DNA from 3 places in the Catenuloplanes indicus genome. Region 1 is predicted to be linked to each of the others. Evidence: riboswitches for the same ligand, from Rfam matches in the RefSeq annotation. Region 1 holds a riboswitch; each other region holds the start of a gene.
The links. A riboswitch is a leader RNA that binds a small molecule or an ion and turns the genes downstream of it on or off. The one in region 1 is predicted to bind cobalamin.
Positions count from the first base shown of each region.

Region 2: it holds a riboswitch for cobalamin, as region 1 does, so the genes downstream of both, J2S42_RS02435 (FecCD family ABC transporter permease) here and bluB (5,6-dimethylbenzimidazole synthase) in region 1, are expected to answer to the same signal.
Region 3: it holds a riboswitch for cobalamin, as region 1 does, so the genes downstream of both, J2S42_RS02220 (ribonucleoside-diphosphate reductase subunit alpha) here and bluB (5,6-dimethylbenzimidazole synthase) in region 1, are expected to answer to the same signal.

Region 1 covers NZ_JAUSUZ010000001.1:9,105,657-9,115,227, forward strand. Annotated here, with positions in the region: gene J2S42_RS40850 (PstS family phosphate ABC transporter substrate-binding protein) at 1-1,414, shown strand, start outside; gene J2S42_RS40855 (YciI family protein) at 1,502-1,825, shown strand; gene J2S42_RS40860 (RNA polymerase sigma factor) at 1,822-3,045, shown strand; gene J2S42_RS40865 (hypothetical protein) at 3,070-3,990, opposite strand; gene J2S42_RS40870 (class I SAM-dependent methyltransferase) at 4,040-4,753, shown strand; gene J2S42_RS40875 (hypothetical protein) at 4,783-5,172, opposite strand; gene pgm (phosphoglucomutase (alpha-D-glucose-1,6-bisphosphate-dependent)) at 5,297-6,964, opposite strand; cobalamin riboswitch at 7,141-7,344, shown strand; gene bluB (5,6-dimethylbenzimidazole synthase) at 7,381-8,019, shown strand; gene J2S42_RS40890 (DUF4184 family protein) at 8,064-8,780, opposite strand; gene J2S42_RS40895 (MarR family winged helix-turn-helix transcriptional regulator) at 8,806-9,252, opposite strand.
Region 2 covers NZ_JAUSUZ010000001.1:445,242-454,812, forward strand. Annotated here, with positions in the region: gene J2S42_RS02420 (GTP-binding protein) at 1-1,065, shown strand, start outside; gene J2S42_RS02425 (GTP-binding protein) at 1,080-2,270, shown strand; gene J2S42_RS02430 (type B 50S ribosomal protein L31) at 2,298-2,552, shown strand; cobalamin riboswitch at 2,604-2,786, shown strand; gene J2S42_RS02435 (FecCD family ABC transporter permease) at 2,876-3,877, shown strand; gene J2S42_RS02440 (ABC transporter ATP-binding protein) at 3,874-4,917, shown strand; gene J2S42_RS02445 (ABC transporter substrate-binding protein) at 4,914-5,990, shown strand; gene J2S42_RS02450 (LuxR C-terminal-related transcriptional regulator) at 6,118-6,579, opposite strand; gene J2S42_RS02455 (cellulose binding domain-containing protein) at 6,683-7,846, opposite strand; gene J2S42_RS02460 (glycoside hydrolase family 43 protein) at 7,909-9,267, opposite strand; gene J2S42_RS02465 (glycoside hydrolase family 27 protein) at 9,264-9,571, opposite strand, start outside.
Region 3 covers NZ_JAUSUZ010000001.1:399,247-408,817, reverse strand. Annotated here, with positions in the region: gene J2S42_RS02230 (DEAD/DEAH box helicase) at 1-705, shown strand, start outside; gene J2S42_RS02225 (hypothetical protein) at 860-1,081, opposite strand; cobalamin riboswitch at 1,253-1,469, shown strand; gene J2S42_RS02220 (ribonucleoside-diphosphate reductase subunit alpha) at 1,616-3,988, shown strand; gene J2S42_RS02215 (ribonucleotide-diphosphate reductase subunit beta) at 4,027-5,022, shown strand; gene J2S42_RS02210 (helix-turn-helix transcriptional regulator) at 4,974-5,927, opposite strand; gene J2S42_RS02205 (L,D-transpeptidase family protein) at 6,087-6,989, shown strand; gene J2S42_RS02200 (TetR/AcrR family transcriptional regulator) at 6,983-7,549, opposite strand; gene J2S42_RS02195 (MFS transporter) at 7,630-9,066, shown strand; gene J2S42_RS02190 (serine hydrolase domain-containing protein) at 9,352-9,571, opposite strand, start outside.

The sequences.
Region 1 (9,571 bases):
CCGGTTCAATTCCCGGCTCGGCTTCGACCCGCCGGACGCCGGTAACGTGGTGCGGCTGATCGGCCCGGACCACACCGAGATCCCGGACCCGGGCATGGTCGTCGCCCGGATCAAGAACGTCGGCCGCAGCTCGATCACCGAACAGGACTACGTGCACCGGCTCGGCCTCACGTTCCCGGGCACCGACCGGCGGCTGGTCACCGTGGACGTCACCGAGGCGCGACCGCCGGATCTCCAGGACCTGCTCACCGGCGAGGGTTTCGAGGTGCACGACAACCGGATCGTGCTGCCGCCGGTGCACCTCAACCCGGGCAGCGAGTTCAAGCTGGTGGCGCTGCTGGAGCACACCAGCGGCACCGGCAAGCCCGCGGTGCAGACCAACGGCATCCTCCGCAACGGCCGGATCTTCCTCGACAGCGACGGCCGCCGGCTGCGCCGCAGCACGCTGATCGGCGGCGGGCTCACCACGCTGCTGGCCGGTGCGCTGGTCGCGGTGCTGCTGGTCGGCCTGCCGCCGGACCCGCGGGACGACTGCGCCGCGGGCGAGCTCACCGTCACCGGGTCGAGCGCGTTCGCGGACGCGGTGCAGAGCCTGGCCGAGCAGTACATGGCGAAGTGCCGCGCCTCGCGGATCACCGTCGACGCGTCCGGCAGCATCGAGGGCCTCAACGAGCTCAACGACGCGTCCGCCGAGGACGGCCCGCGCCGGCTCACGCTCGCGGACGGCCGGTTCGACGGCGGCGGCGGATTCCCGAACGTGGAGATCGCCGGCACGCTGGCCGTCGTGCCGTTCAGCTTCGTGGTGCACCCGGCGCTGCCGGTCACGGACCTGCCGCGGGCCGAGCTGGCGCGGGTCTTCCGCGGCGACGTCGCGAACTGGAACCAGGTCACCCTCGCGGACGGTACGCCCGGGCCCGACGTCGCCGTGCGCGTGGTCGGCCGGGACACCCGGTCCGGCAGCCGCTCCGTGATCCAGAAGCTGCTGCTCGGCGGCGGCAACCCGGCGCCGATCACCGTCAACAGCTGCGCGGCCGCGAACACCGAGACGGCCGTCGACGCCGCGATCGTCTGTGAGGTGGGCAGCACCGGCGCGGTCCTCGACGCGGTCGCCCGGTACGAGGGCGCCATCGGCTACGTCGACATGCCGAACGCGGCCGACGCCGGAGCCGCCGTCAAGCAGATCACCGTCGACGGTCTCGGCGCCACGCTCGACGACATCGACGAGGGCTATCCGGTCTGGACCGTGGAGTACCTCTACAGCTACGGCCCGCTCGCCAAGACCGCCGACCTGACCCGCTCGTTCGCCGGCTTCCTGGTCGACGCGGACCAGGCCGACGAGATCCAGGCCCTCGGTTACCCGCCGTGCATCCAGGGCGGCAGCGTGCCCCAGGGGCTGTGCAGCAAGGGCAACTGACGCGAGTTGTCGGATCGGGGCGGCGGCGTTCGTAGAACGGGTGAGAGGCTGCCAGGAGGGCGCCGGACGTACGGGAGATGAGCCGAGATGCAGTACCTGGTTTCCGTGATCGACGACCGGACCGGTTCCGGGACCGACGGCGAGATGGCGACGATCACCGCGTTCAACGAGCGGATGCGGGCCGACGGCAACTGGGTGTTCGCCGGTGGCCTCGCGGCGCCGGAGACCGCCACCGTGATCGACAACCGGGGCGCCGCCCCGGTGTTCACCGACGGGCCGTACGTGGAGACGAAGGAGTTCATCGCCGGCTTCTGGATCTTCCAGGCGCCGGATCTGGACGCCGCGCTCCGGATCGCCGCGGCCGGGTCGAGGGCCTGCCACCGCCGGGTCGAGGTGCGGCCGTTCCGGTGAGCGCCGCCGAGGCGGTGACCCGGGCGCACCGGCAGGAGTGGGCGATCGTGGTGGCCGCGCTGGCCCGGCGGTTCGGCGACCTCGACGTGGCGGAGGAGGCGGCGGCGGAGGCCTTCGCGGCCGCGGTCGAGCGGTGGCCGGTGGACGGCGTGCCGCCGAAGCCCGGCGCCTGGCTGACCACCACCGCCACCCGGAAGGCGATCGACCGGGTACGGCGGGAGAGCCGGCGGGACGCCAAGCAGCGGGAGGCGTGGATGCTGCACGACGACGAGCCGGCCGCGCCGGCCGGGGTGATCGACGACGACCGGCTCCGGCTGATCTTCACGTGCTGCCATCCGGCGCTCGGGCCGGAGGTCCGGGTCGCGCTGACGCTGCGCCTGGTCGGCGGGCTGACCGTGGCGGAGATCGCCCGCGCGTTCCTGGTGCGGGAGAGCGCGATGGGGCAGCGGATCACCCGGGCCAAAGCCAAGATCAAGGCGGCGCGCATCCCGTACCGGGTGCCGACGGCGGCCGACCTGCCGGCGCGCGTCTCCGGCGTCCTCGCGGTGCTGTTCCTGGTCTTCAACGAGGGCTACCTGGCGACCGGGCCGGAGTCGCCGCCGGTCCGGCAGGAGCTCACCGCGGAGGCGATCCGGCTCACCCGGCTGCTCCGCACGCTGCTGCCGGGCAACGGCGAGGTGACCGGCCTGCTCGCGCTGATGCTGCTCACCGAGGCACGCCGCACCGCCCGCGTCTCGGCGGGCGGCGAGCTGATCGCGCTCGGCGAGCAGGACCGCGGCGCCTGGGACCCGGAGCTGATCGAGGAGGGGCACCGGCTGGTGGTCGAGCGCCTGGCCACCGGTGAGCCGCCCGGCCGCTACCAGCTCCTGGCGGCGATCAACGCGGTGCACACGGCCGCGCCGGACGTCCGGGACACCGCCTGGCCGCAGATCGTCGCGCTCTACGACCAGCTGGCCCGCCTGGACCCGTCGCCGATCGTGGCGCTCAACCGCGCGGTCGCGGTCGCCGAGCTGGACGGCCCGCACGTGGCACTGACCGCGGTCGACCGTCTCGGGGACGCACTGGCCGGCTACCACGCGTTCCACGCCGCCCGCGCCGACCTGCTCCGCCGGCTCGGCCGCGGTGCCGACGCACGCGCGGCCTACGACCGGGCGATCGCGCTGGCCGGCAACACGGCCGAGACCGCCTACCTGACCCGCCGTCGCGACCAGCTCCGCTGAGCGGCGACTCCGGGGCCGTACCGGCTATTCCGGCGCGGCCGCAGCGGGGGTGGCGGCGTGCGCGCGGCGGGCGATGCCGGCCAGCAGGTCGGCGACCTGGACGCGTGGGTCGGCGCGGGAGTCGGCCATGGTCAGCCCGGCCAGGGCAGACCGTCCTGAGTCGTCGGTCAGCGCGGCCTGGAGGCGGCGCAGCCGGGTGGCGGTCAGCGCGCTCTGCTCGTCGTGCGTCACCACCACCTGCCGGCCGCCGGCGGCCCAGGTCAGCACGGTCTCGGCCAGCGCGGGCAGCAGCGGTTCCAGGGGCGGCGGGATCGCCGGGTCGTCGTCCTCCAGCCGGCGCAGCAGGTCGCGGGTCCGGCCGGGCTCGATCGCGGCGAGCACGGCGGCGGCCGGTTCCGGCACCGCGCGGATCAGCGTGTCGCGGGCGCGCAGGAACCGGTCGACGGCACCGGGCACGCGCCGCTTGACGCGCACCAGATCCGTGAACGCGGTCAGGAACGCATGCCAGCCGGCCCCCGCCGCACGACCGGCCCGGTGCAGCGTCTCCGCCTCGCGCCGGTGCGCCCGCGCCAGCCGGGTGCCGTCCGCGTAGGACGGCTCGCCCAGCAGCAGGTCCACCACGCGGGTGACCAGGAAGAACTCCTTGTCCACCAGGTGCACGTGCGCCCGTCCGCGCAACGCGGTCAGCAGCCACTCGCGGGCCTCGGCCGCATCCGGCCCGCGCAGCAGGCCGCCGGACTTCAGCTCGTGCGGCGAGCGGCGGAACCGGGACAGCAGCGTCACCGCCTCGTCCACGGCCAGGTCCACGCCGGCGTGCGCGATCACCGGCATGCCGGGGTGCAGCAGGTTCGTGCCGGAGAACCCGGACTCGTCACAGGCGATCTCCACCACCGCGCCGGTCAGCGCGCCCGGCGCCAGCAGCCCACCCTGCAGCGGCGTCCTCACCCCACCATGGTCGCCCGTGCGTCAACCGCTTTCGGGGTACCCTCGGCCGGTGTTCTCGCCACACGGACCGTCGCTGCGTGAGCTGGCCGGGCAGGCGCTGACCTCGGTCGAGCGCGGCTACGACCTGCTGGCGCCGAAGTTCGACCACACCCCGTTCCGTACGCCGGACCCGCTGCTCGACGCGACCGCGGCGGCGCTCCGCACGCACGGCCCGTTCCGCACCGGGCTGGACGTGTGCACCGGCACCGGCGCCGGTCTGGGCGTGCTCGGGCCGCTCTGCACCGAGCGGGTCACCGGCGTGGACTTCAGTGCCGGGATGCTCGACCGGGCCCGCGCGGCCCACCCGGGCGCCACGCTGGTCCGGGCGGACGCGCGCGAGCTGCCGTTCGACGCGGAGTTCGACCTCGCGGTCACGTTCGGCGCGCTCGGCCACTTCGAGCCGGCCGAGCGTCCCGCGCTGTTCGGCGGCGTGCACCGTGCGCTGCGGCCGGGCGGTCTGTTCGCGGTGCCGGTCGGCACGCCGCCACCGGTGACCTCACCGGCGTACTGGGTGACGACCGGCTTCGACGCGGCTATGCGGGTGCGCAACGCGCTGTGGCGGCCGCCGTTCGTCATGTACTACCGGATCATGACGCAGCCCGCGATCCAGGCCGCGCTGACCGCGGCCGGGTTCACCGTCGACGCCGTCGACCTCCCCGCGCTCGGCCACCGCCGCGACGGCACCCCGCGCTGCCGCCTCCTCCTCGCCCGCAGGCCCGTCTGAGCCCGCAGGCCCGTCTGAGCCCGTCCGGGTCAGGGCATGCCCGCGGCGGCGCAGGCGGTCTGGAGCGGGCTGATGTCGTCGAGGTCCATCGGGGGCAGCGGGATGGCATCGCTGAGGATCGAGCCGCCGTCGCGGTGCAGGCGGTCGTAGAGGCCGGCGGTCTGGAGCACCTCCTCGTCCGACCGTTCGAGGTCCTTGCCGATCTGCGCGCGCTCGGCCAGGTCCGGGACGGTACCGGCGACCGCGTGCGCCTCGAGGCGCGCGCAGGCGGCGATGCCCGGGTCCTCCGGTGCGGGAATGAGCCAGAAGACCGCGGCACCGACCGCGGCGATCACGGCGATACCGCGGGCGAACGCGATCGCGTTCGCCCGGTTGACGGTCACCGTCCACGGATCGTCGGGCGTTTCGGAATACGTCACGAGCGAAGATCATCCGATAGACGGAACCGCGCCGCATCCCCTTTCCGGCGCCCGGTGGCGGCTCGGCGGTCCGGCGTGACCGGACCGCCGCCGAGAGCCGAGATCCCGCCTCCGGGATCGGGGATCAGGCCTTCAGCGCCGCCGACACCAGGTCCCGCGCCTCCTCCTGGATCTGCGCCAGGTGGTCGTCGCCCTTGAAGGACTCCGCGTAGATCTTGTAGACGTCCTCGGTGCCGGACGGCCGGGCCGCGAACCAGCCGTTCTCCGTCGTCACTTTCAACCCGCCGAGCGCGGCCCCGTTGCCCGGCGCGGACGTGAGCGTGGCCGTGATCGGCTCACCGGCCAGCGACGTCGCCGTGACCTGGGACGGCGACAGCTTCGCCAGCACCGCCTTCTCCTCGCGGGTGGCGGGCGCGTCGATGCGCGCGTAGGACGGCGTGCCGAACCGCTCCACCAGCTCGCCGTAGTGCTGGGACGGCGACTTCCCGGTCACCGCCTGGATCTCGGAGGCGAGCAGGCAGAGCAGGATGCCGTCCTTGTCGGTGGTCCAGACCGAGCCGTCGCGGCGCAGGAACGACGCGCCGGCGCTCTCCTCGCCGCCGAACGCGACGGAGCCGTCGAGCAGGCCGGGCACGAACCACTTGAAGCCGACCGGCACCTCGATCAGGCGGCGGCCGAGCGACGCGGCCACCCGGTCGATCATCGAGGAGGAGACGAGCGTCTTGCCGACCGCGGCGTCGGCGGACCAGCCGGAGCGGGAGCCGTACAGGTACTGGATCGCGACCGCGAGGTAGTGGTTCGGGTTCATCAGGCCGCCGTCCGGCGTGACGATGCCGTGCCGGTCCGCGTCCGCGTCGTTGCCGGTGGCGATCTGGTACGCGTCACGCTTGCCGATCAGCGACGCCATCGCGTACGGCGAGGAACAGTCCATCCGGATCTTGCCGTCCCAGTCCAGCGTCATGAACGGCCAGGCCGGGTCGGTCTCCGGGTTCACCACGGTCAGGTCCAGGCCGTGCCGGGACGCGATCTCGCCCCAGTACGCCACGCTGGCGCCGCCGAGCGGGTCCGCGCCGATCCGCACGCCCGCGTCGCGCACCGCGTCCAGGTCGAGCACGGACGGCAGGTCGTCCACGTAGGACGCGAGATAGTCGTACCGGCCGGTGGTGTCCGCGTTGACCGCGCGCGCGTACGGCATCCGCCGCACGCCGGTCAGGCCGTCGGCGATCAGCGCGTTCGCCCGGTCCTGGATCCACTTGGTGGCGTCCGTGTCGGCCGGGCCGCCGTTCGGCGGGTTGTACTTGAAGCCGCCGTCGGCCGGTGGGTTGTGCGACGGCGTGACGACCACGCCGTCCGCGAGCCCGTTGCGCTTGCCCCGGTTCGCGGTCAGGATCGCGTGCGACAGCGCCGGCGTCGGCGTGAACCCGTCCCGGCTGTCCAGCAGCACGGTGACGCCGTTCGCCGCGAACACCTCGACCGCGCTTATCGTGGCCGGCTCGGACAGCGCGTGCGTGTCCCGCCCGATGAACAGCGGCCCGTCGACGCCCTGCTCCTCCCGGTACTCACAGATCGCCTGGCTGATCGCCACGATGTGGTCCTCGTTGAACGCGGACTTCAGCGACGACCCACGGTGCCCGGACGTACCGAACGCCACCTGCTGCGCGGGCACGCTCACATCCGGATGCCGATCACGATAGGCGGCGAGCAACTCCGCCACATCGATCAGATCGCCCGGCTCCGCGGGCTGGCCGGCACGGGGGTGAACAGACACAGCGGTCTCCTCGGGTTCGCGCATGAGGACGTCTCCCCCCGACCCTAATGTCCACCAGCGCCACCCGCCCGCCACACCCCCAAGATCAAGAACGTCCGGAGCTGATGTTCCCACTTCCGGCGTGGCCGCTGTGATGTCCGTACCGCCGGGTTCTGGATCCGGCCCCGGAGGCGCGCGAGCGGGACGGGTAGGGTGCGGGGTGGCACGAACTGTTGCGAGGTGCCCGGCCGGAGGCGGCCGGGAGAATCGGGAAGCCGGTGTGAATCCGGCACGGGCCCGCCGCGGTGACCGGGGAGCCGCCGCCCATGCGCGTACGCGCGGCCACTGGCCCTGACCGGCTGGGAAGGCGGGCGGTGAGGTGACGATCCGGGAGTCCGAAGACCGGCCTCGCGCCTGGTGACCCCGGCATGCCCGGGGCCGGACCGCAGCGGGAGCCTGCCGTGAACCATGACCTGTACGAGATCATCCACCGTCGCCGCGACGTGCGCGGCCAGTTCACCGGCGAGCCGGTGCCGGACGACGTGCTGGACCGGGTGCTCGACGCCGCGCACGCCGCACCGAGCGTGGGCCTGTCCCAGCCGTGGGATTTCGTGATCGTCCGCGGGCGCGCGGCGCGGGAGCAGTTCCACGCGCACGTACGCCGGGAGCGAGAGATCTTCGCGGCCACGCTGGACGGTGACGCGGCGGCCCGGTTCGCGCGCATCAAGATCGACGGAGTGCTGGAGTCGACGCTGTCCATCGTGGTCACCTACGACCCGGACCGCGGCGGTCCCGCCGTGCTCGGGCGGCACGCGATCGCGGACGCCGGCCTCTACTCCGCCTGTCTCGCGGTGCAGAACCTGTGGCTGGCCGCGACCGCGGAACGGCTCGGCGTGGGCTGGGTGTCGTTCTACCGCGAGGAGTTCGTCCGCGATCTGCTCGGCATCCCGGCGACGATCCGGCCGATCGCGTGGCTGTGCATGGGGCCGGTCACGCACCTCGAGGAGACCCCGGACCTGGAACGCCACGGCTGGCGCCGACGCCGCCCACTGCACCTCGCCCGGCACGACGACCGCTGGGGCGGCCGGGACCGGCGATAGGCCGGCGGGTCACGGAACGTGGTGGCGGGTGCCGCGGCGGCGGATCAGTGGCGTGTGGCGCGCTCCGGGGACGGCGCCGTGTGCAGCGCGGACGCGGTCAGCAGGGAGAGCGCGAACACGCCGATCAGGCGGGCGCCCGTGGTGTGCACCAGGAAGGCGCCCGGCAGCTGGGAGATCAGCACCGTGCCGGCCACGGCCACCAGCGCGGCGGCACCCCAGAACCGGCCCCGCCGCGTCGCCACGGCCGGTGGATCGCCGTGCCAGGCGCGCAGCAGCCGGCGTCGTCCGATGTGGACCGCCAGCAGCAGCGAGGCGATCGCGCCGCCGACCGTCGAGGCCAGATCGGCGACCGGCGCGTGCTCGGTGACCGCGTCCCAGACCTGGTGGGACGCGGCACCGAGCAGCGCCGACAGCACGGTCACCAGGAACGCCGGGCGGCTCGCGCCCAGCACGCCGTAGTCGCGCGGCGCCAGCCACACCGGCCGCGCGGGCAGGTGCGCGGCGACGACCGGCGCGGCCCGGCGCACCAGGATCGCGCACGCCAGCGTGACCGGCAGGCAGAACAGCGGAAGGCCGGCCGGCCCGTGCGCCAGCTGGTAGAGCGCGATACCGCGGACCGACTCCAGGACGGTGCCGTCCAGCGCGTACGCCAGGTCCGGCGACGCCGACCCGATCACCAGCGCCACCCCGTCGAACCAGCGTGGCCGCCACAATTTGAGCGGGAGCGGTAACGCGGCGTGCGAGGGGAACGTCAGCGGCATGCCCGCACCCTAGCGATGGATGAGGTCAGCGGGCGTGGCGGCGGTGCAGGCCGGCGAGCCGGCCGAGCGTGTCGGTCACGGTGCGGCGCTGCCGGTCGGTGAGCGCGGCCGCCGCGTCGGCGATGTCGTCCGCCAGTGGCCGCAGCTCGTCAACCAGCCGCTGCCGCGCGTACGGCGTGATCGCGACCGTCTGCCGGCGCCGGTCCGTGAGGTGCGGCCGCCGTTTCGCGAAGCCGCGCTGCTCCAGCCGGTCGACCAGCCCGGTCGCGGCACCGGACGTGACACCCAGCAGCCGGCCGAGTTCGACCGGACCCATCGGTTCGCCGGAGATCGAGAGGTGCTTGAGCGCGAGGTAGTCGCCCGCGGTCAGGCCCATGCGGCGGGCGACGGCCGCGTCGAGTTCGGCGGCGGCGACGGCGAGGTGGTGCACGGCCCACGCCAGATCGCCCGCGGCGGACGGATGCTCGGACATGCGGAAGAGCATACGATGGCTTAGAAACTAAGCTGTCCACAATGGGAGGTACCGGCGGGCGACCGCATCCGCTCACTGACGCTCGCCGCTGCGACCACCGCGTTCGTGGCCACGCCCACGCTCGGCGCGGTCTTCGGCAACGGCGAACGGACCCGCCGGTACGACACGGTGATCACCCCTCCGGCGTACGCCTTCTGGGGCTGGGCTCCGATCTTCGCCGGCATCGTCGCGTCGACCGGTGATCGCGGCGTTCGTGGCCGGTGCGGCGGGGTCCGGCGGTGGCCGGTGCGGTCGGGCCTGGTCGTTCGGGCGGTGGCCG
Region 2 (9,571 bases), 8.7 Mb from region 1:
AACGGGGGCGCGCTGTCCCGGACCGAGGAGCGGCTGGTCGAGATGACCAACGGGTGCATCTGCTGCACCCTGCGCGACGACCTGCTCGAGGAGATCGTCCGGCTGGTCCGGCAGGACCGGTTCGACTACCTGCTGATCGAGTCCAGCGGCATCTCCGAGCCGATGCCGGTCGCGGCCACGTTCGCGTTCGGCGTGCGGGACACCGACGGCGCGGTGCTGGACGACCTGGCCCGGCTGGACACGATGGCCACGGTCGTCGACGCGCCGCACGTGCTGGCCCACCTGGCCGCCGGTGAGTCGCTGGAGAGCCGCGGGATCGCCGCGTTCGACGACGACGACCGGACCGTCGCGGACCTGATCGTGGACCAGATCGAGTTCGCCGACCTGGTCGTGATCAACAAGACCGACCTGGTCACACCGGCGCAGCTGGACACGGTACGGGCGCTGGTCACCCGGCTCAACCCGCGCGCCCGGCAGGTCTGCACCACGTTCGGCCGGGTGGCGGCGAGCGAACTGATCGACACCGGCCGCTTCGACATGGAGGCGGCCGAGACCGCGCCCGGCTGGGCCGCCGAGCTCAACGGCGAGCACGTGCCGGAGACCCTCGAGTACGGCATCAGCAGCACCGTGTTCCGGGCGCCCGAGCCGTTCCACCCGCAGCGGCTGATGGACTTCCTGGAGCGGGACGTCGTCGCGTCCGGCGTGCTGCGGGCGAAGGGCTTCTTCTGGCTGGCCAGCCGGCCGGACACGATCGGGTTGTGGTCGCAGGCCGGGCCCAGCGGCCGGTTCGACCCGGCGGGGCTGTCCGTCGCGGCGACCGGTGAGTGGCCGGACGACCCGGACGAGCGGGCCCTGCTGGAGCGGCGCTGGGATCCGCGGTTCGGCGACCGTACCCAGGAACTGGTCTTCATCGGGGTCGGTCTGGACATCGGCCGGATCCAGCGGGGCCTGCGCGGCTGCCTGCTCACACCGGCCGAGATCGCGGCCGGCGAGGACGCCTGGCGTGCGCTGCCGGACCCGTTCCCGGAATGGGACCCCGCCGACGCGCACCCCGCGCACGCCTGATCGGCCGCGCCGGGATGACGTCGCAGAACCGGGTCGCGCTCACCGTGGTCAGCGGCTTCCGGGCGGGCGCCACGCTCGCGGCCGCGCGGGCGGTGCGGGCCGCGGGTGCGCTGCTGATCAGCTACGACGTGTCCGGGAACCTGCGCCGCCGGGTCAGCACCGCGGCCGCGGTCCTGGAGGACGTGCCGGTCACGCTGGTGCACGGGTGCGTGTCGTGCACGCTGCGGGAGGAACTGCTTCCGCTGCTGGAGCGGCTCACCCGTACCCACGAAGGGGTTGATCTGGTCCTGGTGCTGCCGGAGGCGATCGAGCCGCGGATGTTCGCCGACGCCTACGCCCACCACCACGCGGTGCACCGGCGGCTGGGGATCGGCGCCTACGTCACCGTCGCCGACGCCGCGCACCTGCTCGACGACCTGGACAGCACCGATGATCTCGCCGATCGCGGGCTGCACGCCGCCGACGACGACCGGCGGTCCGTGGCCGAGGTGGTCTGCCATCAGATCGAGTACGCGGACACGGTCGTGCTGCACGGGGAGGCGCCCGGCGGCGGGCTGGAGACGGCGCGGCTGCAGGTCCTGCTGCACCGGCTCGCGCCGTGGGCGGCGCACGTGCACCTGCCCGCCGGGTCGGTCACGCCGCCGGCCGTCGCGCGTCACGACCCGGCGGCGCCGGATCCGCTGACCCGGAGCCTGGAGGGGTACGCGGTCGGCGCCGATGAGCCGGCGCCGGACTGCGGCGTGGTGTCGCTGCTGTTCCGGGCACGCCGGCCGTTCCATCCGCGGCGCCTGCACGCACTGCTGGAACGCGTGACCGGGGAGACGGTACGGGGACGCGGCGTCTGCTGGATCGCCAGTCAGCCGGACACGACGCTGGTCTGGGAGTCGGCCGGGTACGCGATCTCGCTCTGCGCGCTCGGCCACTGGCTGGACGCGCTGCCGGCGGCCCACCTCGCGCACGCCGGCGACCGGCGCCGGCTCGCCGCCGACGTCGACTGGGACCCGTACTACGGGGACCGGCACACCCAGCTGGTCTTCGTCGGGGTCGACACCGACGCCGCCGACCTGCACCGCGACCTGACCGCGTGCCTGCTCACCGACGCGGAACTGGCCGAGGGCGCGGACGGCTGGCGCGGCTGGGACGACCCGTTCGCCGGCTGCTTCCCGCTGCCGGAACTCACCCGCGCCTCGCACGCGCAGGCGTAGGGATCGTCAACGAAAGGAACCATCGCCATGAAATCCGGAATCCACCCGTCGTACCACTACGTGGTCTACCGCGACCGCAGTGCCGGCTTCTCGTTCCTGACCCGGTCGACGGCCACCAGCGACCGGACCGTCGAATGGGAGGACGGCAACACGTACCCGGTGCTCGACGTGGAGATCTCCGCGGCCAGCCACCCGTTCTGGACCGGCAAGCAGCGGCTGCTGGACACCGCGGGCCGGGTGGAGAAGTTCCGCGCGAAGTACGGGCTGACCACGCCGCAGTGACGGCCGTCGCGTCCCGCCGGTCGCCGGAACCGGCCGGCGGGACGCGTGTGCTACTGTCCGGCGCGAGTCGACCGCATCCTGACGGATGCCAGGGAACTCCGGTGCGATTCCGGGACTGGCGCGCAGCGGTAAGGGCGACGGCGGCACGACGACGCCACTGGGGACCCTTCCCTGGGAAGGCCGTGCCACCGGCTGACCCCGAGTCCGAAGACCTGTCGGCTCACCTTGCTGTCGATGGACTCTCGCGATCAGGGTCTCCGGACCGAGAGGCTCCCCTCGCCGTGCACCTGAGACCGCCCCGGCGGCTGCCGTTCTGGCCGCTCATGATCGTGCTGGCCGTGGCGGCCGTGCTGAGCGTGATCGCCTCGCTGGCCTTCGGCTCCGAACGCATACCGCCGGCCGACGTCGTCGCCGCCGTCACCGACCGCCTCACCGGCGCCGCACCCGGGCGCTGGGACGTGATCGTCTGGGAACTGCGCCTGCCCCGCGCGCTGCTGGCCGTGGTCGTGGGCGCGGGCCTGGCAGTCGCCGGTGCCGGCATGCAGACCCTGGTCCGCAACTCGCTGGCCGACCCGTACCTGCTCGGCATCAGCTCCGGCGCCTCGGTCGGCGCCACCGCCGCCATCACCACCGGCGCACTCGCCGGGTTCGGCATCTACGCCGTCTCGGCCGGCGCGCTACTGGGCGCGGTCGGCTCCGCCGTGCTGATCTGGCTGATCGCCACCGCGCAGGGCGGTCTGACCCCGCTGCGGCTGGTGCTGTCCGGCGTGGTGCTCTCCTCCGGCCTGTCCGCGATCGCGTCCCTGCTGGTCTTCCTCAGCGACGACGCACGCGCGGCGAACTCGGTGATGTTCTGGATGCTGGGCAGTGTCGGCGGCGCCACCTGGGAGAAGCTGTGGATCCCCGCCGTGCTCGTCGCGGTGCTCGGCGCCGGCATGCTGGCGATCCACCGGTGGCTGGACGCGCTGGCCGCCGGCCCGGAAACCGCCGCCGCACTCGGCATCAGCGTGGCGGGCCTGCGGACCACGCTGTTCGTCGGCCTGTCCGTGCTGGTCGGCGTGCTGGTCGCGGTCAGCGGCGGCGTCGGCTTCGTCGGCCTGATCGTGCCGCACGCCGCCCGCCTGGTCGTCGGCGCACGGCACCGCGTCGTCCTGCCGGTCGCGGCCGTGACCGGCGCGGTGTTCCTGGTGTGGGTCGACGTCCTCGCCCGGGTCGCGGTACGCCCGCAGGAGATCCCGCTGGGCGTGGTGACCGGCGTGCTCGGGGCGCCGCTGTTCCTGCTGCTGATGGGCCGGACCCAGTACCGGTTCGGCGGTGACCGGTGATCGCACTCCGGCTGGAGGGCGTCGCGGCCCGGCTCGGCGGCCGTGTCGTGCTGCGCGACGTCGACCTCGAGGTCCCGGACGGCATGCGGCTCGGCATCATCGGCGTGAACGGCGCCGGAAAGACGACGCTGCTGCGCGTGCTGGCCGGCGTGCTGACCCCCAGCGCCGGACGTGCGCTGATCGGCGATGTCGGCCGAGAAGCGGTCGCGGGCGCCGGCACGGCACCGCCAGTCGGCGACGGCACAGCGGTTATCGGCGAAGCCGGCACGGCAGTGCCCGCTGGCACTGATGCAACGGCAACCTTCAGCGCCACACCTGCCGCGACCGCCGATGCCGGCACGGTGGCGGCCTCCGGCGGGCCTGGTGGTGGCTTTGGGGTGGCCGGCCGGGGTGGTCCGCTGGCGTCGGAAGGGCTGGTCGATCTGCGGCGGATGCCGGCGCGTGAGCGTGCCCGGCGGCTGGCGTTCGTGCCGCAGGAGGACATCGTGACCGCGGACCTGCGGGTCGGCGAGATGGTCGCGCTCGGCCGGGTGCCGCAGACCCGGCCCTGGGCGCGCGGTGGCCGGGCCGAGCAGGACCTGGTGCGCGACGCGCTCGACGCGGTCGGGCTGGCCGGCCGGATCGACACCGCCTGCGACCAGCTCTCCGGCGGCGAGCGGCGCCGGGCGGTGCTGGCCCGGGGCCTGGTGCAGCGGTGCCCGGTGATGCTGCTCGACGAGCCGACCAACCACCTCGACGTCGCCTGGCAGCTCGGCCTGCTGGACGTCCTCGCCGCGCAGTCCCGCACGCTGGTGGCCACGGTGCACGACCTCGACCTGGCGTTGCGCTTCTTCGACCGGCTGGCCGTCGTCGGCTGGCATCCGGGCGCGGACCGGGCGACCGAGCCCGCGACCGTCGTCGCCGTCGGGCCGCCCGCCGAGGTGCTCAGCAGCGCGCACCTGGAGTCGCACTTCGGTGTCGGCTCGGTGCAGGTGCCGCACCCCACGCGCCCGCAGCTCCACCTGCTCATCCACCCCCGAGAGGACGCCCCACCGACATGAGTCCCGTTTCGTCCGGCCGTATCCGTACCGCGGTCTGCGCCGCCCTCGTGCTGAGCCTGACCGCGTGCGCCTCCGGCGAGGCCGGCTCCGGCGCGGCCGCCGGTGCGATCACCGTCCAGAACTGCGGGCAGGACGTCAGCGTGGACGCTCCGGTCACCCGGCTCTACGCCTACGACGGCGGCATCATCTCGATCGCGCTGGCCGCCGGGGCGCGCGACCAGCTGGTCGCGGTCACCGGGCTGGACCGCGACCGGGACGTGCTCCGGCTCGCCTACCCGGACGCGCGGGTGGACGAGCTGACCGTGGTCGGGGACCAGTACCCCACGCTGGAGAACGTCCTGGCCGTCAACCCGGAGATGATGTTCGCCGGGTACGGCTACGGGTTCAGCGAGTCGCGCAACCTGATGCCGGAGGACCTGACCGCGCACGGCATCAAGACGTACCTGCTCAGCGAGACGTGCAAGCAGGAGGACGGCGCGCGCGGCACGATGGACGCGTGGACCGCGCTCACCACCGACCTGCGCAACGTCGGTGAGCTGACCGGTCACCGCCCGGCCGCGGACGCGGTCGTCGCCGACATCGACCAGCGTCGCGCGGCCCTGGCCGCCGCGCCGAAGGGTGGCGAGGCACCGACCGCGTTCCTGTTCGACTCGGGCACCGACGCGATCTTCACCTCCGGCTCGTACGGCGGCCCGCAGGCGGTCTTCGACGCGGCCGGCGTCGTCAACGCGACCGCCGACGTGTCCGACACCTGGACCGAGGTCGGCTGGGAACGGCTCGCCGCCTCGGACCCGGACATCATCTTCTTCGTCGACTACTCGGGCCAGACCTACCAGCAGAAGGTCGACGTGCTGAAGGCCAACCCGGCGTCCCGCGATCTGAGGGCGGTCAAGGAGGAACGCTTCGTCAACCTGCCGTACGCCCTGTGGGTCTCCGGCCCGCTGAACATCGACTCGGCGGAGTGGGTACGCAAGTCGGTCGAGCACTTCGGTCTCGCCCCGGCCTCGCCGATCACGCCGACCCTCGACCTCAACCAGCTCAGCGAGCTGCCCGGCAACGCCTGGCTCGACTGACGCGCTGCGGGCCGGAGCCGGGGGCACGCCCCGGGCCGCGATCGGCTCCGGCCCGCCACGCGGGCTGGCCTGCGGTGTGGCTGTATTCCCTTGGCCCTGCTCGGGCCGGCGCAGATATGGCATGGCGTCAACCCGTGGCCAGGCCGGACTCGTAGCCGGCGATCACCAGCTGGGCACGGTCGCGGGCGTGCAGCTTGGTGAGCAGGCTGCCGATGTGGGTCTTCAGCGTGCCGCGGCTGATGTGCATGGTCGCTTCGATCTCGCTGTTGGACAGGCCCCGGGTGATCAGGGCGAGCACGTCCCGTTCGCGTGGCGTGATGCCGTCGAGCGAGCGTCGCGCGGCGGTCCGGTGCAGGGACGCGGCGATCAGGCGGCGGGTCACGCTGGGCGCGAGCGGGGCCTCGCCGGCGGCGACCGTATGGATCGCGTCGATCAGCCGAGGCGGGGTGACGTCCTTCAGCACGAAACCGCTCGCGCCAGCCCGCAGTGCACGGTAGACGTGGTCGTCCAGGTCGAACGTGGTCAGCACCAGCACGTGTGGTGCCGGATCGGCGGCGGTGATCCGCTCGGTCGTGGCGATGCCGTCCATGTCGGGCATCCGCGCCGGTCCGACCCCGGTGCGGACCGCGCCGGTGCCTGCGGGCCGAGGTCCTTCCCGACGCAGCGCCGATCAGGCCCCGGGCGGGTGGCGGTCAGATGTTGGTGCAGGTCGTCCCGGCGCCGGCGCCGGTGCCCGTGCCCTGGAACCCGAACGTGGTGCTCTGGCCCGGGGTCAGCTGCCCGTTGTACGCCACGTTGGTCATCGTCACGGTGCCGCTGGTGCCGGTGCCGGCCGCGTTCCAGACCGAGGTGACCGACGCACCGGACGGCAGGCTGAGCGTGACGCGCCAGCCGTCGATCGCCGCGCTTCCCGCGGTGACGGTCACACCGGCGACGAATCCGCCGTTCCACTGGTTCTGCACCGTGTAGACCGCGGTGCAGGCCGTGGCCCCGCCGGTCGGCGGCGGGGTGGTGGGCGCCGGGCCGCCGAGGCTCAGGTTCTTCTGCTGCACCTGCCAGGGACCGCCGCAGAGCCCGCAGCCGGCACCGGCGAACGCGGTGCCGGCCGAGACGTCGCCCTTCAGCCGCCATTTCAGGTACAGCACGGCCACCCGGCCGAACTCGCCACCGTTGGGCTGGTCGTAGGTGCCGCCGTGCCCGACGTTCAGGTTGCCCATGAACGCGGGCAGCCCGGACGGCAGCTTGCCCCAGTCGTCGACGGCGTTCGGGTAGGCGATGTCGCCCGGCCCGCCGATGAAGTACGCGATCGGTTTGGTGAGCCGGCGCAGCTGGTAGTCGTCGGCGTCGGTGAGCAGGCCGCTGCTGAAGATGAGTGTGGTGGTGACCCGCGGGTCGTCGGAGACCGCGTACGCCTCCAGCCCGCCGCAGGAGAAGCCCGCGACGGCCACGGCGGAGGTGTCGATCCGGCCGTAGTACCGGCTGCCGGACCGCGCGTTCTCCGCGACGGCCCAGTCGATCGACTCGGTCAGCATCCGCGCGCTGGTGGACCCGGAGCCGTTCGGCGCGCCGTTGGCGATGACCAGGAAGCCGTGCGAGGCGATCTCCCGGAGGAAGTTGACCTGCGCGGTGCCGTTCGACGCGCAGCCGCCGTTGCCCCAGACGAGCACGGGCAGCCGCTCGGCCGGCAGGTTCTGCGGCCGGTAGACGGTGTGGTTCGGCAGCCCGGCCGAGGTCTCGTAGTCGGCCGGGTAGGGGCCGGAGCCGCCCACCGCGGCCCCGGCCGGCCCGGCGCCGAGTGCCAGGACGCCGACCGCGACGGCCACCAGGCCCGCGCCGATCATCGTTCTGTTTCTCATCGCTTCCTCCATCGCGTGCGGTCGCGCCGGGCCGAACGGAGCCGTTCGGTGCTGTGCCGTGGTCAGCTCGCGCGGGCGAACTGCCACCAGTCGACGTTGAACAGGTAGCCGCTGCCGCCGGCGAACCGCAGGTACAGGTCCTGCGTGCCGGTCAGCCCATTGACCGGGCAGGAGACGGTCGCCCAGCTCTGCCAGCCGCCGGTGCCCGGCACGGTGCAGGTGCCCACGGTCGTACCGGTGGGGCTGCCGGTCCGTAGTTCGATGCGTCCACCGGCGGCGGCCGACGCGACCCGGGCGGTGACCGTGGCCGCGCCACCGCCGAAGGCGACGCCCTTGACCTTGATGTAGTCACCGTTCTCGAGGAAGCCGACGTTCATGCCGCCCTCGGACGCGCGCTCGGTCTCCACACCGGCGCTCCAGGCGATGGTCTCGGCCTCCTGGCGCGTGTACGGGTCGAGCGTGCCGTTCTGCGGCGCACCGGCCGTGGTCATGGTGATCGTCGGGATGGTCCCGTCGGCGTTGTAGGTGAACTTCTCCACCGCGACCGAGCGGGTGAAACCGCCGCCGCCGGGCAGCGCGCCGTTGTGGTAGAAGAAGTACGACCCGCCGTTGAAGTCGATGATGCCGGCGTGGTTGGTGAAGCTGCTGCCCTGGGTCGGCATGATCGTGCCGCGGTAGGTCCACGGCCCGGTCGGCCCGGGCGCGGTGGAGTAGGCGATGAACTCGGAGCAGCACTTCGCCGCGAAGACGTTGTAGTACAGGCCGTTGCGCTTGTAGACCCACGGCCCTTCCTCGTACAGCGTGGGCCGGTTCGCGTCGCCGGTGCGGGTGCCGAACCCGGCCGTGGTGAGCGGTATCCGGTTCACGCCGCCGGTGTAGCTGATCATGTCGGTGTTCAGCCGCACGTACCACAGGTTGGGGTTGCCCCAGTAGAGGTAGGCCTGCCCGTCGGTGTCGATCATGACGGACGGGTCGATCTCGCCGTTCTCGACCAGCGGCCGGCCGAGCGCGTCGGTGAACGGCCCGGTCGGGCTGCTGGACACGCCGACGCCGATCGCCATCCGCCCGGTCGCCCGGCTGGTCACCGGCACGTACCAGTAGAACTTCCCGTTACGCGCGATCACCTGCCCGGCCCAGGCGTCCGCGCTGGCCCAGGCGAACGTGGCCACGCTCATCGGCGAGCCGTGATCGGTCCAGTTGACCATGTCGGCGGACGAGTAGACCCGCCACTCGCGCATGGTGAACCAGGTGGACCCGTCCTCGTCGTGGCCGGTGTAGAGGTAGACGCGGCCGTTGTGCACCAGCGGTGCCGGGTCGGCGGTGTAGATGGTCTGCACGATCGGGTTGTCCGCGCGGGCCGGCCCGGCGGGGACGACCAGGAACGCGAGCACGCACAGCAGCGCGGTGATCCGGGCCCTCATCGCCGGCTCCACACCTGGTTGGCCGCGCCGGTGCAGGTCCACAGCAGCACGAGCGTGCCGTTCGCGGTCTGGTTGTCGTTGACGTCCAGGCAGAGCCCGGACTGGTTGCCGCGGATCGTGCCGTTGGCCTGGAACGTCCACTGCTGGTTGGTGCCGCCGTTGCAGTCCCACAGCTGCGCCTTCGCCCCGGCCGTGGCGCCGATCGGCGCGTCCAGGCACTTGCCGAGCGCCTGAAGGCTCTGCCCGGTCACGGTCCAGTTCTGGTTCGGTGCGCCGTTGCAGTCCCAGATGACCGGCTGGGTGC
Region 3 (9,571 bases), 8.7 Mb from region 1:
CTGGCGGAGCCGCGCGAGCAGCGCATGCTGAAGGCGATCGAGCGGCTGACCGGCCAGCGGATAACGCTGGAGAAGCTGCCGACCGTGACCGACCTGCGCGCCCGGCGCCTGGAACTGACCCGCGCGTCGCTGGAGACCGCGCTGGAGGGCGGCGACTTCGAGCGGTTCCGGGTCGTGCTCGAGTCGCTGACCGGCGAGCACGACGTCGAGGACGTCGCACTCGCCGCGATCAAGTTGCTGCACGAGGCGGCCGGCGGTGACGACGACGAGGAGGAGATCCCGTCGCCGGTCCCGCCGCGCGAGCGCACCCCCCGGAACCGCGACGACCGCCCGAGCGGCCGGGACAGCCGCCGGGACGGCCGCTCCGGCGACCGTGACCGGGACGGCCGCTTCGGTGACCGGGACCGGGACGGCGGTCCCGGCGACCGCGGCCGGTCCGGGCGGGACCACTCGTCCGACGCGGGGGTCACCCGGCTGTTCGTCGGGCTCGGCCGGCGTGCCGGGCTGCGCCCGCAGGATCTGGTCGGCGCGATCGCCGGCGAGTCCGGCATCAACTCCCGCGAGATCGGCGCCATCCAGATCACCGACCGGTTCTCCCTGGTCGAGGTTCCGGAATCGGCTGCGGACATGATCATCGACGCGCTCCAGCACAGCTTCATCCGCGGGCGCCGCCCATCCGTGCGGCGGGAGCGCTACAACCGCTGACCGGGTTCGGTGGGTGACAGGTCGAGAGCCGCGAGTCTCTGAGGGAAGAAGGTCAAGGGCTGCCTCCGGCGGGTCACGGCTCCGGGGAGGCGAGGATTCCCGGGGTGGCCGGGGTCCGCTGGGGGAGTGAGCTTCTCCGCCGTCGACGCGACCCTCAAGATCCTTCCATCCGCCACGCCCTTTCCGGCCGAGTGAAAGGGCGGTGGTGCATGGAAGGATCTTGAGTCCCAATGGTTACGTCGGGATTGTCGGGGGCGTGGTGCAGCCGTCTGTCCGTGGTGGTCTCGCGCTGGCCGGGTTCCTCGGCGAACACGCGGTGTCGCAGGCGGCGGATCCGGTCCCGATCGGTGGATGCGCCGGTGCGCAGCTCGACCATGCGGATGCTCCTTCCGCCGGAGCCGGAGCCGGAGCCGGAAGCGGGTATCCACGCACATAGAAGTATCGCGGTGGTCCGTCGTGGACACGGGGGCTCCGTTCCGGGAGCACTGTGTTGTTGGCGACACGCTGGTACGAGATGTAGTGGGTTGCGTGGCGGGCGTACCCAGATATGGTGTTGCACGCAGCTGGTTCGGGCGGTGCGGCGACGCGGTGCCCGAGGCAAGAGGGAACCCGGTGGAAATCCGGGACTGCCCCGCAGCGGTGAGTGGGAACGAAAGCCGTCACAAGCACTGGGTGTCGTCACAGGCGCCTGGGAAGCGACGGCCGGTAGGCAGAGCAGCACGGCGCCCGCGAGTCCGAAGACCTGCCAGCGCACCGCGCCGAAACGGACGCGCGGTGGTCCGAGGCCGCGCGGGACGGCCGACGCCGACCAGCCACCGCGGCCGCGATCCACGCGTGCCCGGTGGTGGCCTGCGCCCGCGCGGTCCGAGGACCTCATCGAGGGATTCGGACTCGCGAGGAGCGAACGAGGATGACGGTCACCGAGACCGCGGTACCGGCGCAGCAGACGCCACGAAGCACGATGCGGGTGCGCAAGCGGGACGGCGCACTGGAGCCCGTGGACGTCAACCGGATCGTGCGTGCGGTCGAGCGCCGGGCCGGGGACCTGACGGAGGTCGACCCGCTGCGGGTGGCGACCCGGACGATCAGCGGCCTGTACGACGGCGCGACCACCGAGGAACTGGACAAGCTCTCCATCCAGACCGCGGCGGAGCTGATCGGCGAGGAGCCGCAGTACTCCCGGCTCGCGGCCCGGCTGCTGATCAAGGCGGTCGAGGAGGAGGTCGCCGAGCAGGGCGTCGGCACGTTCGCCGAGTCGATCGCGCTGGCGCACCGGGAGGGGCTGATCGGCGACGAGACCGCAGCGTTCGCCGAGACGCACCGGCACGCGCTCGACGCGGCGATCGACACGCGCAACGACCTGCGTTTCGAGTATTTCGGGCTGCGCACGGTCGCGGACCGTTACCTGCTGCGCCACCCGCACACCCGCCGGGTCGTCGAGACACCGCAGTACTGGCTGCTGCGCGTCGCCTGCGGCCTGTCCCGGACCGTGGACGAGGCGATCGGCTTCTACCGCCTGATGTCCAGCCTGGCCTATCTGCCCAGCTCGCCGACGCTGTTCAACTCCGGCACCCGGCACACCCAGATGTCGTCCTGCTTCCTGGTCGACTCGCCGCGGGACGAGCTGGACTCGATCTACGAGCGCTACCACCAGGTCGCGAGGCTGTCGAAGTTCTCCGGCGGGATCGGCATCTCCTGGTCCCGGGTGCGGGGCCGGAGAGCGCTCATCCGGGGGACGAACGGGCGGTCCAACGGCATCGTGCCGTTCCTGAAGACGCTGGACGCCGGTGTGGCCGCGGTCAACCAGGGCGGCCGGCGCAAGGGCGCGGCGTGCGTCTACCTGGAGCCGTGGCACCCGGACGTGGAGGAGTTCCTGGAGCTGCGGGACAACACCGGCGAGGAGTCCCGGCGCACCCACAACCTGAACCTGGCCAACTGGATCCCGGACGAGTTCATGCGCCGGGTCGAGGCGGACGCGGACTGGTCGCTGATCGACCCGTCCGACGCGCCGGAGCTGCCCGACCTGTACGGCGCGGCGTTCGACGACGCCTACCGCGCGGCGGAGAAGAAGGCGGTGAAGACGGTCAAGGCACGCGACCTGTACGGCCGGATGATGCGCACGCTCGCGCAGACCGGCAACGGGTGGATGACGTTCAAGGACCCGTCGAACCGGCTGTCGAACCAGACCGGCGTGCCCGGCAACACCATCCACCTGTCCAATCTGTGCACCGAGATCCTCGAGGTGAACTCGGACGACGAGACCGCGGTCTGCAACCTGGGTTCGGTCAACCTGGGCGCGCACGTGACCGCGGACGGCGTCGACTGGGAGAAACTGCGTGCCACGGTACGGACCGCGGTGGTCTTCCTGGACCGGGTGATCGACATCAACTACTACCCGTCGGTGCAGGCGGCCGCGTCGAACCCGCGCTGGCGGCCGGTCGGGCTCGGGCTGATGGGCCTGCAGGACGCGTTCTTCACGCTGCGGCTACCGTTCGACTCGGCCGGGGCGAAGGAACTGTCCACCCGCGTCCAGGAGGAGATCTTCCTGACCGCGCTGGAGTCGTCCGCGGCGCTGGCCGAGGAGTTCGGCGCGCACCCGGCGTTCGCGCAGACCCGGGCCGCGAAGGGTGACCTGCACCCGGACCTGTGGGGGGCCACGCCCACGCAGACCGCGCGGTGGGCGGCGCTGCGGGCGCGGATCGCCGCGACCGGGCTGCGCAACTCGCTGCTGGTGGCGATCGCGCCGACCGCCACGATCGCGTCGATCGCCGGTGCCTACGAGTGCATCGAGCCGCAGGTGTCCAACCTGTTCAAACGCGAGACGATGTCCGGCGAGTTCCTTCAGATCAACACCTATCTGGTACGGGAACTGAAGGCCCGTGGACTGTGGACCGCGCCGATCCGGGAGCGGATCAAGCGTGCCGAGGGCTCGGTGCAGGGCATCGCGGAGCTGCCCGCGGACGTGCGGGAGCTGTTCCGCACCGCATGGGAGCTGCCGCAGCGCGCGCTGATCGACCTGGCCGCGGCCCGCGCGCCGTACATCGACCAGTCGCAGTCGCTGAACCTGTTCCTGAGCGCGCCGACGATCGGCAAGCTGTCCTCGATGTACCTGTACGCCTGGAAGTCCGGGCTGAAGACCAGCTACTACCTGCGCTCGCGGCCGGCCACCCGGATCCAGCAGGCGACCGTGGCGGTGCGGGCACCGGCCGCGGTCACCGTCTCCGCGGCGGAGGCGCTCGCCTGCTCACTGGAGAACCCCGAGTCCTGCGAAGCCTGCCAGTAGCACCGCTCACCACGTACCCCCGAAGGAATTCGATCTTCATGTTGCTCGACCCCGGAATGGACCTGACGCTGCGGCCGATGAAGTACCCGCACTTCTTCGACCGGTTCAAGGACGCCATCAAGAACACCTGGACCGTGGAGGAGGTCGACCTGCACGCCGACCTCGCCGACCTGGCCAAGCTCTCACCCGCGGAGCAGCACCTGGTCTCCCGGCTGGTCGCGTTCTTCGCCACCGGCGACACGATCGTGGCCAACAACCTGGTGCTCAACCTGTACCAGCACGTCAACTCGCCGGAGGGCCGCCTCTACCTGTCCCGGCAGCTGTTCGAGGAGGCCGTGCACGTCCAGTTCTACCTGAACCTGCTGGACACGTACGTGCCGGACGAGAAGGAGCGGTTCGCGGCGTTCGCGGCCGTGGAGAACATTCCGTCGATCGCGCGCAAGGCCGAGTTCTGTTTCCGGTGGATCGACTCAATCTTCGAGATGCGGACGCTGGAGTCCCGCGACGACCGGCGGAAGTTCCTGCTCAACCTGATCTGCTTCGCCGCCTGCATCGAGGGCCTGTTCTTCTACGGCGCGTTCGCGTACGTCTACTTCCTGCGCTCCCGGGGCCTGCTGCACGGCCTCGCGTCCGGCACGAACTGGGTGTTCCGCGACGAGTCGATGCACATGGCGTTCGCGTTCGACGTGGTCGACACCGTGCGCGCGGAGGAGCCGGAGCTGTTCGACGCGGAGATGGAACGGCAGGTCCGCGACATGCTGGCCGAGGCCGTCGAGTGCGAGGTGCAGTTCGCGGCCGACCTGCTCGACCAGGGCGTCTCCGGCATGTCCCTGGCGGACATGCGCGAGTACCTCCAGCACGTGGCGGACCGCCGGCTGGCCGTGCTCGGCATCGCGCCGATGTACGGTTCGGTGAACCCGTTCGCGTTCATGGAGCTGCAGGACGTGCAGGAGCTGTCCAACTTCTTCGAGCGCCGCGTCTCCGCCTACCAGGTCGGCGTGACCGGCTCGGTCACGTTCGACGACGACTTCTGACGACGCCGCCGGGGTCCCGGAGCCCGGGACCCCGGCCGGCCACTCAGGACCGGTAGCGGCCGCTGAGCACGCCGAGCACGTCGGCGTAGCGGCCCTCCGCGACCGCGTCGCGCTGCCACCTCACCCGCTCGACCAGGATCTGCCCGGCCTTCGGGTCCGCCTCCAGCAGGCTCATCACCTCGTCCAGGAAGTCGTCCAGCGGCATCGCCACCTCCGAGTTCTGCTGGTTCATCAGCGTGGTCCGGATGGCCGGCGGCACCAGCACTGCAGGTGCAGCTCGCCGACCAGCGGGTGCCGCAGCAGCTTGGGCGCCGAGGCGAGCGGCGCGACCTGCCGCCCGGGCGATGGGCCAGCCCGGCGCGCAGGTCGGCCGCGTAGGCCCGGCCGATCAGCTCGTGCTCGGCCGGGTCGTTGGCGTCCCGCGACGCCGGGTCGGCGAACCAGCGCCAGGTGACGTTCGACCGGTAGCCGGGCAGCCCGGTCCAGACGCCCAGCAGGTGTCGCGCGGCCCGGTTCTGCGCGACCACGGTGAGCAGCTCGTCGGCCACCTGCGCCGGTGTCCGGTCGAGCTCGTCGAGCAGGTAGAGCATCGCCGGGTCGACGTGGGCCAGCGGGGAACGCGACTCCGGCGGCTGCTGACCGGCGAGCCGGAACAGGTAGTCCTGCTCGTCACCGGTGAGCCGGATCGCCCGGGCCAGGCCGGCCAGCGCCGCCGCGGACGGGGTGCGCACCCTGCCCTGCTCCAGCCGGGAGTAGTAGTCCGGCGACAGCGCGGCCAGTGTCGCCACCTCCTCCCGGCGCAGGCCGGGGGTGCGGCGCCGGCCGCCGCCGGGGAGCCCCACGTCCTCGGGACGGAGCCGTTCCCGCCGGTGACGCAGGAACTCGCCGAGCGCGTTGTCGTCCATCTCCACCCCCTTCGTCGCGGCCGTGGGACCAGCATGGCCGCGCGGGGCGGGGATAGGTAGGCCACGTTCAGCCTAGGTGTCCGAGACCCTGGCTGCCGGCTGTCGGGGCGTTTGTCGTGTTTGCCCGGGAAAGCGGCCGTGATCAGGGAAAATGGCGGGATGAACGTGCGGCGGGCGGCGGTGCTCGGCTTCGTGATCGCGATGGCGGGCGGGTGCGGTGGCGGGCCCGGCACGCCGGTCGCGCAGCCGGGCGGGACCGGCGGCCCGCCGGTCCCGCCGAGCGCCGTCCCGGGCATCACCGGCTCGCCGACGCCGGGCTCGCCGGCGCCGGGGGCGCTGTTGCCGCCGCCCGCCTCCGCGTCACCGGCCGTCTCCGTGCCGCCCTGGTCGCCGCTCTGGTCGCCGCCCCGGTCGTCGTCCTCATCGCCGTCTTTGTCGCCGGGTGCGACTCCCGCGGCGGGTGCGGACGGGGTGCTGGAGCGCGGTGAGGCCGGGCCGGACATCCTGGCCTTGCAGCGGCGACTGGACGCGCTGGGCTACTGGAACGGGCCGGCCGACGGCAGTTTCGGGCAGCTCACGATGCAAGCGGTGTACGCGGTGCAGAAGGCGGCCGGCCTGGAACGCACCGGCCGCGCCGACGCCGGGACCCTCGCCGCGCTGGCCGCCGGGGTACGCCCGGCCGCGCGGAGCCGGACCGGCCACCGCGTCGAGATCGACCTGGACCGGCAACTGCTCCTGCTGGCCGACGACGGCGCGGTCACGAAGATCTTCAACACCTCCACCGGGTCGAACGAGTTCTACCGCCACCAGGGCCGGCGCTACCTGGCGGACACGCCGGCCGGGAGGTTCCGGGTCGGCCGGCAGATCGACGCCTGGCGGTACGGGCCGCTCGGCCCGCTCTACCGGCCGAAGTACTTCAACGGTGGGATCGCCGTGCACGGCGCGCACGACATCCCGCCGCGGCCCGCGTCGCACGGCTGCGCGCGGCTGTCGATCGCGGCGATGGACTGGCTGTGGACGAACGGCGCGATGCCGGTCGGCACCCGGGTCTGGGTCTACTGACCCGGTCCCGTCCCGTCCATGCCGAAGCCGGCCAGCAGGGCGGCCGCCCACGGCGGTGCCGGCACCGCGTCCGGGCCGGCCAGCCGCATCGCGCTGAGCACGGTGCAGAGCATGCCCTCGGCCATGAACGCGTGCATCTCCTCCGTCGAACCACCGGTCAGTCCGCGGACCGTCTCGTAGATCCGGCCGAAACCGGCGCGCACCACGTCGCCGATCTCCGGGTCCGCGGACGCGCCGAAGCCGTGCAGCAGCACCGCCAGCAGATCCCGCTCGGCCAGCAGGTCGATGTAGGCGCCGCCGAGCATCGCCACGTCCGTGCCCTGCGTCGCGGCCTCGCGGAAGGTGGCCTCGATCCGGTCGCAGACGTGCTCCATCACCGCGATGAACAGCCGCTGTTTCGACCCGAAGAGCCGGATCACGTACGGCTGGGTGACGCCGGCGAGGCGGGCGACCTGGTCGGTGGTGGTGCCCGCGTAGCCACCGGAGGCGAACGCGGTGACCGCGGCGGCGATCAGCTGTTCCCCTCGCTCGGCGGCGGTGAGCCGGGTTCGGACCGTCATGGTTGACAGGTTATCAGTTGATAACTACATTCACGGCGAGATTAGTTATCAGTCAATAACAACTTCCCGGGGGTACGAGCATGAGCGCTCCGACACGGCCACTCGCGGCGGTCCTCGCCGCGGTCGGCATACCGATGTTCATGGTCACGCTGGACAACCTGGTGGTGACGACCGCGCTGCCGGTCATCCGGGACCAGCTCGGCGCGTCCCTGACCGACCTGCAGTGGTTCGTCAACGCGTACACGCTGCCGTTCGCCGCGCTGCTGCTCACCGCGGCCGCGCTCGGCGACCGGATCGGCCGCAAGCGCCTCTTCCTGGCCGGCATCGCGCTGTTCACGCTCGCGTCCGCGGCCTGCGCCACGGCCACCGAGCCGTGGATGCTCACCACCGCCCGCGCGGTCCAGGGCGCCGCCGGTGCCGCGGTCATGCCGCTGTCGCTGACGCTGCTGGCCGCGGCCGTACCGTCGAGGATGCGCAACGCCGCGGTCGGCATCTGGGGCGGCATCAGCGGCCTCGGCGTCGCGGTCGGCCCGGTGGTCGGCGGCGCGGTCGTCGAGGGCCTCGACTGGAACTGGATCTTCTGGCTGAACGTGCCGGTCGGCGTGCTCGCGCTGGTCCTCGCGGCCGTCGTGCTCGGCGAGTCACGCGGCGGCGCCCGTCGCCTCGACCCGCTCGGCCTGGTCCTCTCCGCCGCCGGCGTGCTCGCGCTGGTCTGGGGCGTCGTCGACGGACCGGACCACGGCTGGACCTCGGCCCGGGTGCTCGCGTTGCTCGGCGGCGGCGCGGCGTTGATGGCCGGCTTCCTGGTCTGGCAGCGCGTCAACCCGGTCCCGATGCTGCCGCTGAGCCTGTTCCGCAACCGCGGTTTCGGCGTGGTCAGCGCGGTCGCGTTCGCGTTCTCCGCCGGTGTGTTCGGCTCGGTCTTCCTGCTCGCCCAGTTCTTCCAGGTGGTCCAGGGCCTGGACCCGTTCGCCGCCGGCGTCCGCACGCTGCCCTGGACGATGGCCCCGATGGTCGTCGCCCCGATCGCCGGCCTGCTGGTCGGCCGGGTCGGCGCCCGCACGCTGATCGTCCTCGGCCAGGCCCTGCTCGCCGCCGCCATCCTGTGGATCGCCGCCGCCTCCACCGCCATCGTCGGCTACGGCGCGCTCGTCGGCGCGTTCGCGATGGCCGGCGTCGGCATGGGCCTGACCTTCGCCCCGATGTCCACGCTGGTCCTGGCCAGCGTCGACGAGTCCCAGCACGGCGTGGCGTCCGGCGCCAACAACACGATCCGCGAGCTGGGCGTGGCGGTCGGCGTCGCGGTCCTCGCCTCGGTCTTCTCCTCCCGCGGCGACTACATCAGCGCCACCGCCTTCGTCGACGGCCTGGTCCCGGCGATCATGGTCGGCGGCCTGGTGGTCGCGGCCGGCACGCTGATCGCGCTCTTCCTCCCCGGCCGCCACCCACGGCCGTCGGCGGCGCAGGTGTCCGTCGCGGACGAGAACGCCACACCGCTCCCGGCCCCGGTCGGCTGACCCGCTCGGCACCGCCCCCGGCGGTGCCGGCCACGCTCCCCGGGCTCGGTTCCCGGTGCGGTGGGCCGGTATCGCCGGTTGTCGGTTTCGGGCGGGGTGGGCCGGTCCCGCCGGTTGCCGGGTTCCGGCCGGTCTCGCCGGTTGCCGGGTCCGGCCGGTCCCGCCGGATCTCAGACATCGCCGTGTCGCCCGGACGGCAGCGATCTCGCCCGCCCGGCATCGGCACCCCCGCTCGATATTTCCTGACATCGCCACCGGCGGCAGCACGGCTGACCGGCCGCCGCCTCAGCTGAGCGTGGGCAGCGCGACGTCGTCGAGGAGGTGGGCCGGGAGCCGCCACTGCTCCGGGTCGTCGTAGTCGCCGGCGGTGATCACGACGACCGCGGCCAGCGAGGGCAGCACGATCAGGCGCTGGCCGCCGTTGCCGATCGCGGACGGTGCGGGATGCCCGCCGGCCGTGCCGAGATACCACTGGTAGCCGTACCCGTCGCCCCAGTCCACGGTG